Linked DNA regions of Ancylobacter polymorphus. The protein of the gene in region 2 interacts with the protein of the main gene of each other region in a pairwise test. Links are inferred from orthologs where the notes say so. Each region holds a gene or a part of one and is shown on either strand. Other genes may lie near its edges. The genes, in order: K9D25_RS20640 and K9D25_RS18155.

Region 1 (3,281 bases), 530 kb from region 2 along the record:
CTCGGCGCGCAGCAGGCGCCGCAGCACCGTGCGGCATTCCTCGGTGGCACGCCCGATAAAGGGCCCCAGCGCGGCAGCCCGGCGGGCGATGACGACGTCGCGCTCCTCGCTGCGCACGGCGCGGATGCGGCGGCCAGCGGCGGGGCGGTTCGATTCAAGGGGCTGGGACGGTTGCGATCGCATGGTGAACCTCGCTCTACCAGGGCGAGTATGGCCGGCGGCGGAAGAGTGCGGATAAGAATCCTATTACCTTCCGCCGGGATCATGCGTGCATAACCGAGGTTTCACGGCGTGTCGCTGTCGCTGTGTTCATCTTTTGTTCTTGTCAGGCAGCGAGTCCGATAATAGGCTTTAATTCCTTTATCGGAGATGAACCATGCCTGTGCCCCCTGCCTCCCCGCCATCCCTGCGGCCGACCGCCGAGCCGTGCCTGCTCGCGGCCCGGCTCGCTGCGGATGCCACCGCCATTCCGCTGCCGCTCGTGCTGCATCCGCGCCGGCTGGATCGTCGCTGCGCCTCCGCTCGCGCGCTGGCCATGTATCTCGCCCATGTCGGGCTCGGCCTGTCGATGAGTCGCGTGGCGTCCGGCTTCGGCCGGCACCGCTCCACCGTCGCCCATGCCTGCCGCCGCATCGAGGAGCGGCGCGAGAGCGCCGGCTGGGACCGCTGGGTCGCAGCGCTGGAAGAGGATGCGCGCCGCCTGTCGTCCCCGGCCAGCGCCGGCGCGCAACCGGCGGGAGGCGCCCATGGCTGAGCGTCATATCGACCATATCGAGGTGGAGATTGAGGGCGTACGCCGCGCCGTCGCCGTCGATCTCGACGAAAGCCCGCTCGGCTGGCTGGCGCGGCGGCGCGGGCGCGACGGCCGCAGCTTCATCGCGCCGGTCCAGCTCATTGCCGGGGAGCGGCTGCGCGCCGACTTCACCCGTGCCGGCATGGCGCCGCGCCTCACCGCCAATTGGGACGCGGTGACGCGCACTGACCGCGCCGGCGGTGGCGCCGGGCTCAACGCCTCCGAGGCCATGCTCGCCGCCCGCCAGCGCGTGGGACGGGCGATGGAGGCGGTGGGGCCGGAATTCGCCGGCCTGCTGGTCGATGTCTGCTGCTTCCTGAAAGGTCTGGAACAGGTGGAACAAGAACGCCTATGGCCGGCGCGGACCGCCAAAGTGGTGCTGGCGCTGGGGCTCGACCGGCTGGCCCGGCACTATGGGCTCAGCGCGGCGGCGCAGGGGCCGGCGCGCGCCCGCACCCGCGCCTGGAAGGCACCGGAGCCACCGGCCGGCAAGGATTAGGCGACCGCGCCTTCCAGCGCCGCGCGGGCGTCGGCGCGGATTCGTTCGACCATGGAGCGCAGCCCGTTGGAGCGCTGGGGCGTCAGATGCTCCTTGAGGCCGATGCGCGCGAACACGGCACCGGGGTCCGCCGCGAGAATGTCGCGGGCCGTGCGGTCCGAATAGAAGGCGAGCAGGATGGCGACGAGGCCGCGCACGATATGGGCATCGGAATCGCCGTGAAAGGCGAGGCGGAGATCGTCCGCGCCGCCGGCGGGCTCGCTCACCAGCCACACCTGGCTGGCACAGCCCTGAACCTTGAACGTGTCGCTGCGCTGTTCCTCCGGAAAGGGCGGCAGAGCGCGCCCCAGCTCGATGAGGTAGCGGTAGCGGTCGTCCCAATTATCGAGGAGCTCGAAGTCCTCGATGATGCTGTCGATCTTGGATGTCATCACGCGCCTCTCCGGCCGCATATAGGAGCGCGGGGCGGCCGAGCGCAATGCGCACGGGACCTCTTTGCCGCTCAGGCGGGGCGTTTCGGCGGCAGCGGCACCCCGCCGGATGTCCCGCCAGATGCCGCAGGGGCGGCGGGGGCCGCGCTCGGCGGGGGCGCCCCTGGGGCCGGGCTGGCGGCGCCGGTCCGCTCCGCCGGGGCCATGCCGGCCGGGGGACGCGGGCCCTGCCAGGCGGGGCTGAGATCGTGGGTTGTCAGCGTATCGCCGGCCCGTCCGCCATTGGCGCGGGCCGCCGCCTTGCGCTTCTCCTCCACGATCTGGTCGGACAGATAGCTCAGGGCAAAGCGGGCGCCGGCCTCGGCCCGCTCGCCGATCAGCTCGATCAGGCTGGCGCCGATGGCGCAGGCCTGCGGCTGGCGGGCGCAGAAGCCGCCGGCATCCGCCGCCGCCGCGCTGGCCGCCGAGAGCGCGTCGAAGGCGTTGACCTTCGGGTCACCCGTGGTCGCCGCGCCACTTGCCGCCGGTCCATTGGCCGGCGTGTGCGAGGACGGCCCGCCGACCACGGCGGGCAGCAGCAGGAAAACGACGGTGAGCCAGAAACCGATGCGCAGCAGAAAAAACATGGGCGGTCTCGCGGGAGTCTCGTGCGGGAGGATAAAGGCTCCGGGTTGCCCAAGCTGTGTCGAAAAACCGCGAAATTGCGGCTTCGTGGAAAGCCGATGTTAAGCACGTGGCGGGCTTTTAGGGTTCGCTTAAGCCCCGCATGGCACTGTCTGCCGACAGCGCCGCGTGTCCTTCGATTCGGTTCTCACGATCACGGTTCCATGCCCCGTTCCTATGCCAGCGATCTTCTGGTGGACGATATCGACCTCCACGGCGAGCGCGTCGCGGGGCGCCCCTACCGGCAGGGGCGGCGGCGTTCCGACCTGTTCATGCTCGTTCTTGCCGCCGGTGCCAGTGCCGCCGTGCTGTTCAACGCGCTGGCGCTGCAGCAGGGCCGGCCGGGCACGGCCGCGCGAAGCGCCGCGCCCGCCGCGCCCGATATCCGACAGGTCAACACGCCGCGCGCGACCTCGACCTCGCCGGCCGTGACACCGGCCGCGCCGCCCGCCACCTCCGTCGCCGCTCCCGCCACGCCGTTGCCGCTTGACGCCGCGTCCGCCCCGGTGGCGACGCCGGTGCCTCCGGCCAAGCCGGCCGCCCCGCGCGCCGCACCGGCCGCCGCCCCCGCGGCGCCGGTGGCGGAGAAGGCAGCCGCATCCCCCGCCGACCTGCTGCCGCCGGGCGACGTGCCGGTATCGCCGCGCGTGATGGACATTCAGAAGGCGCTGGCGCGTCTTGGCTACGGCCCGATCCGCATTGACGGCATTTTCGGCGCCGCCACCGAGGAGGCGATCCAGCGCTTCGAGCGCGATCGCCGCCTGCCGGTGACGGGCCAGATGTCCGACCGGGTGATCCGCGAACTGACCGCCGTCTCCGGCTTCACCATCCGGTAAGGCGCCATGCGGCTGAAAAGCGGGATCTTCGTGTCCGCCCTGCTGCGCCGGGCCAATGG
Region 2 (3,117 bases):
GTCTCCACATCGACGCCGGTTCAAGGCCGGCGGATCGGTCCCGCCTAATGTGGGGGATGCGTGGGGCGCCGGCAAGGGCGAAGGCGGCGGGTAGCGCCAGCGTCATCCCGGCCGAGGGCAGCGAGAGCCGGGACCGCTCTTCGTTCGGCGCGATCCCGGATCGGCCTACGGCCGTCCGGGATGACGACAGCGGACACGTCCCAGCCCTCAGTAATTCGGCCAAAGCCCGGGCGTGGCCAGTTCGACCATGTGATGGTCCGGATCGCGGAAATACAGGCTGACCCCGCCCCCCTTCCAGTTCACCCGGCCTTCCAGCTTCACGCGATGGGCGGCGAGATGCTGCTCCCAATGCGCCAGAGAACTTTCCGGGATCGCCAGCGCGTAATGCAGCGCGCCGCTGCCGTCATGCGGCGGGATGGTGCCTTCCGCCATCACCACCGGCTCCAGCGTCGCGCCGCGCAGGAACAGCAGAAGCACGCTGCCCGGCCCGGCGCGATAGGCGCAGAAGCGGTCATCGGCGACCATCGGCTCCAACCCCAGCACGCGCTCATAGAAGGCGCGGGCCCGGGCCATGTCGTCAACATAGAGCCCCGTTTCCAGCACGCCGGACAGCGGCGGCGCGACGGGGGTCTCACTCACCACAGATTCAGCGCCAGCCGCGCTTCCTCGGACATCCGACCCTGATCCCACGGCGGATCGAAGGTGAGGTTGACGGTAGCACCGGCGACACCGCCGACGCTGGCTACCGCGCCCTCCACCATGCCGGGCAGTTCGGCCGCCGAGGGGCAGTTGGGCGTGGTCAACGTCATTTCCACCGCGACCTGACGGTCGTCGGCGATGTCGACCTTGTAGATGAGGCCGAGCTCGTAGATGTCGACCGGGATTTCCGGGTCATAGACGGTCTTGAGCGCCGCGACGATGTCGTCGGTCAGGCGCTCAAGCTCCGCCTCCGGAATGGCGGCGTTCACAGCCGGGGTGTTCGGCGTGTCGGAGGTCTGGGCTTCGCTCATGCGAAAAGATCCTGAGCCTTGATGAGGGCGTCGGCGAGAATGTCGACTTCCTCATGCGTGTTGTAGAGCGCGAACGACGCCCGGCACGTCGCCGTCACACCATATCGCCCCAGAAGCGGCATCGCGCAATGGGTGCCGGCACGCACCGCCACGCCGGCGCGGTCGATCACGGTGGCGATGTCATGCGCATGCGCGCCCTTCACGTCGAAGGCGAAGATCGCGCCCTTGCCCGGCGCGTCGCCATAGACCTGCACGGAATTGATCTGCGCCAGCCGCTCGCGGGCATAGGCGCCGAGCGAGGCCTCATGCGCGGCGATGCGCTCGCGGCCGAGGCTTTCCATATAGGCCAGCGCCGCGCCGAGCCCGATCGCCTGCACGATGGGCGGCGTCCCGGCCTCGAAGCGGTGCGGGGGCTCGCCATAGGTGACGCCCTCTTCGGTGACGGTGCGGATCATCTCGCCGCCGCCCTCATAAGGCGGCATCTTCTCCAGCAGCGCCCGCTTGCCATAGAGCAGGCCGATGCCGGTCGGCCCGTAGAGCTTGTGGCCGGTGACGGCGTAGAAATCGACATCGAGGTCGACCACGTCCACCGGCATGTGCACGGCGGCCTGCGAGCCGTCGACCACCACCAAAGCGCCGGCCTCATGGGCGAGGCGGGCGATCTCCTTGATCGGCGTCACCGTGCCGAGCACGTTCGACATATGGGTGATGGCGACGATCCTGGTCCGCTCGGTGAGCAGCGCCTTGAAGGCGTCGAGGTCGAAGGCACCGTCCTCGGTCACCGGCGCCCATTTAATCACGGCGCCCTTGCGCTCGCGCAGATAGTTCCATGGCACGATGTTGGAATGGTGCTCCATGATCGAGAGCACGATCTCGTCGCCTTCGCCGATCGACTGGCCGAGCGAGGAGGCCACGAGGTTGAGCGCGCCGGTGGCGGAGCGGGTGAAGATCACCTCGTCCAGCGTCGGGGCGTTGAGGAAGGCGCGGCAGCGCTCGCGGGCTTCCTCATAGGCCTCGGTCATCGCATTGGCGAGGAAGTGCAGGCCGCGATGGACGTTGGAATATTCGTTCTCATAGGCAAAGCGCATCCGGTCCAGCACCTGCACCGGCTTCTGCGCCGAGGCGGCATTGTCGAGATAGACCAGCGGCTTGCCGTAGACCTGCTTGGACAGGATGGGGAAATCCTGCCGCACGCGGGCGACGTCGTAGGTGCCGTCGGTGACGGCGGGATGGAGGGTCATCTTCCGGCCTTTCGTTAAGGCGTCATCCCGGCCGCAGCGAAGCGCAGAGCCGGGATCGCGGGCCGAGCAATGGCCCAGTTCGGCGGACGATCCCGGATCGCGGCCATGCCGCGTCCGGGATGACGGCTTCGATCAATGCGCAACCGCGCCTCAGGCCCGCGCCGCGAGCCAGGCTTCCGCGCGTTCGACCAGCGCCTCGCGCAGGCCGTCATGCTCGACGGTCTCCACCGCCTCGCCGACAAAAGCCTGCACCAGAAGGCTCTGCGCCTCCTTCATCGGGATGCCGCGAGCGCGCAGATAGAACAGAAGTTCGTCGTCGATGGCGCCGCAGGTGGCGCCATGGCCGCACTGCACATCGTCGGCGAAGATCTCCAGTTCCGGCTTGTTGTCCATCTCTGCGTCGTCGCCGAGCACCAGCGCGCGGCTCATCATCCGCCCGTCGGTCTTCTGCGCCGCCTGACGGACGACGATCTTGCCCTGGAACACGCCACGGGAGGAATCGTCGAGCACATGCTTGAACAGTTCCCGGCTCTCGCAGCCCGGCACCTGATGGTCGACATAGAGCGTGGTGTCGGCATGCTGACGGTTCTTCAGCAGCGAGGCGCCGTTGAAGCCGACATGGCTGTTCTCGCCCGACAGCGTGGCGTAGAGCGAGGTCCGCGCCACTGCGGCGCCGAGCGAGAAGCTGAAGGTGTGAACCTTCGATTCCCGGCCGACCGCGAACAGCATCGTCGCGAGGTGGAAGGCGCCCTCGCCATCCTCCTGCAGCCGCACCACATCGAGATGCGCCTCGTCGCCGACCACGAACTCGGTGGCGGCGTTTGCCTGATAGGCAAGCCCGTCCGGCCCCTCGAAGCTCTCGGCAT

The links.
Region 1: the proteins of K9D25_RS18155 (region 2) and K9D25_RS20640 interact in binary tests that used the Escherichia coli proteins (3 or more experiments, as listed by UniProt). The link is inferred for Ancylobacter polymorphus from one-to-one orthologs.

Annotation. Positions count from the first base shown.
Region 1 is NZ_CP083239.1:4,312,380-4,315,660, reverse strand. What follows is about bases 7-2,975. They hold K9D25_RS20640 (SufE family protein), read right to left. Parts: upstream 1,724-2,975; coding sequence 1,289-1,723; downstream 7-1,288. Other genes in these bases: K9D25_RS20630 (peptidoglycan-binding domain-containing protein), read left to right, coding at 2,551-2,975; K9D25_RS20635 (DUF5330 domain-containing protein), read right to left, coding at 1,795-2,349; K9D25_RS20645 (DUF6456 domain-containing protein), read left to right, coding at 747-1,292; K9D25_RS20650 (helix-turn-helix domain-containing protein), read left to right, coding at 377-754; K9D25_RS20655 (hypothetical protein), read right to left, coding at 7-183. In the rest of the region: more of K9D25_RS20655, read right to left, coding at 1-6; more of K9D25_RS20630, read left to right, coding at 2,976-3,222; K9D25_RS20625 (DUF1491 family protein), read left to right, coding at 3,229-3,281. UniProt on the Escherichia coli protein: Participates in cysteine desulfuration mediated by SufS. Cysteine desulfuration mobilizes sulfur from L-cysteine to yield L-alanine and constitutes an essential step in sulfur metabolism for biosynthesis of a variety of sulfur-containing biomolecules.
Region 2 is NZ_CP083239.1:3,779,294-3,782,410, forward strand. The notes cover bases 130-2,934. They hold K9D25_RS18155 (cysteine desulfurase), read right to left. Parts: upstream 2,252-2,934; coding sequence 1,007-2,251; downstream 130-1,006. Other genes in these bases: K9D25_RS18145 (VOC family protein), read right to left, coding at 208-639; K9D25_RS18150 (SUF system Fe-S cluster assembly protein), read right to left, coding at 636-1,010; sufD (Fe-S cluster assembly protein SufD), read right to left, coding at 2,402-2,934. Outside these bases: more of sufD, read right to left, coding at 2,935-3,117. UniProt on the Escherichia coli protein: Cysteine desulfurases mobilize the sulfur from L-cysteine to yield L-alanine, an essential step in sulfur metabolism for biosynthesis of a variety of sulfur-containing biomolecules.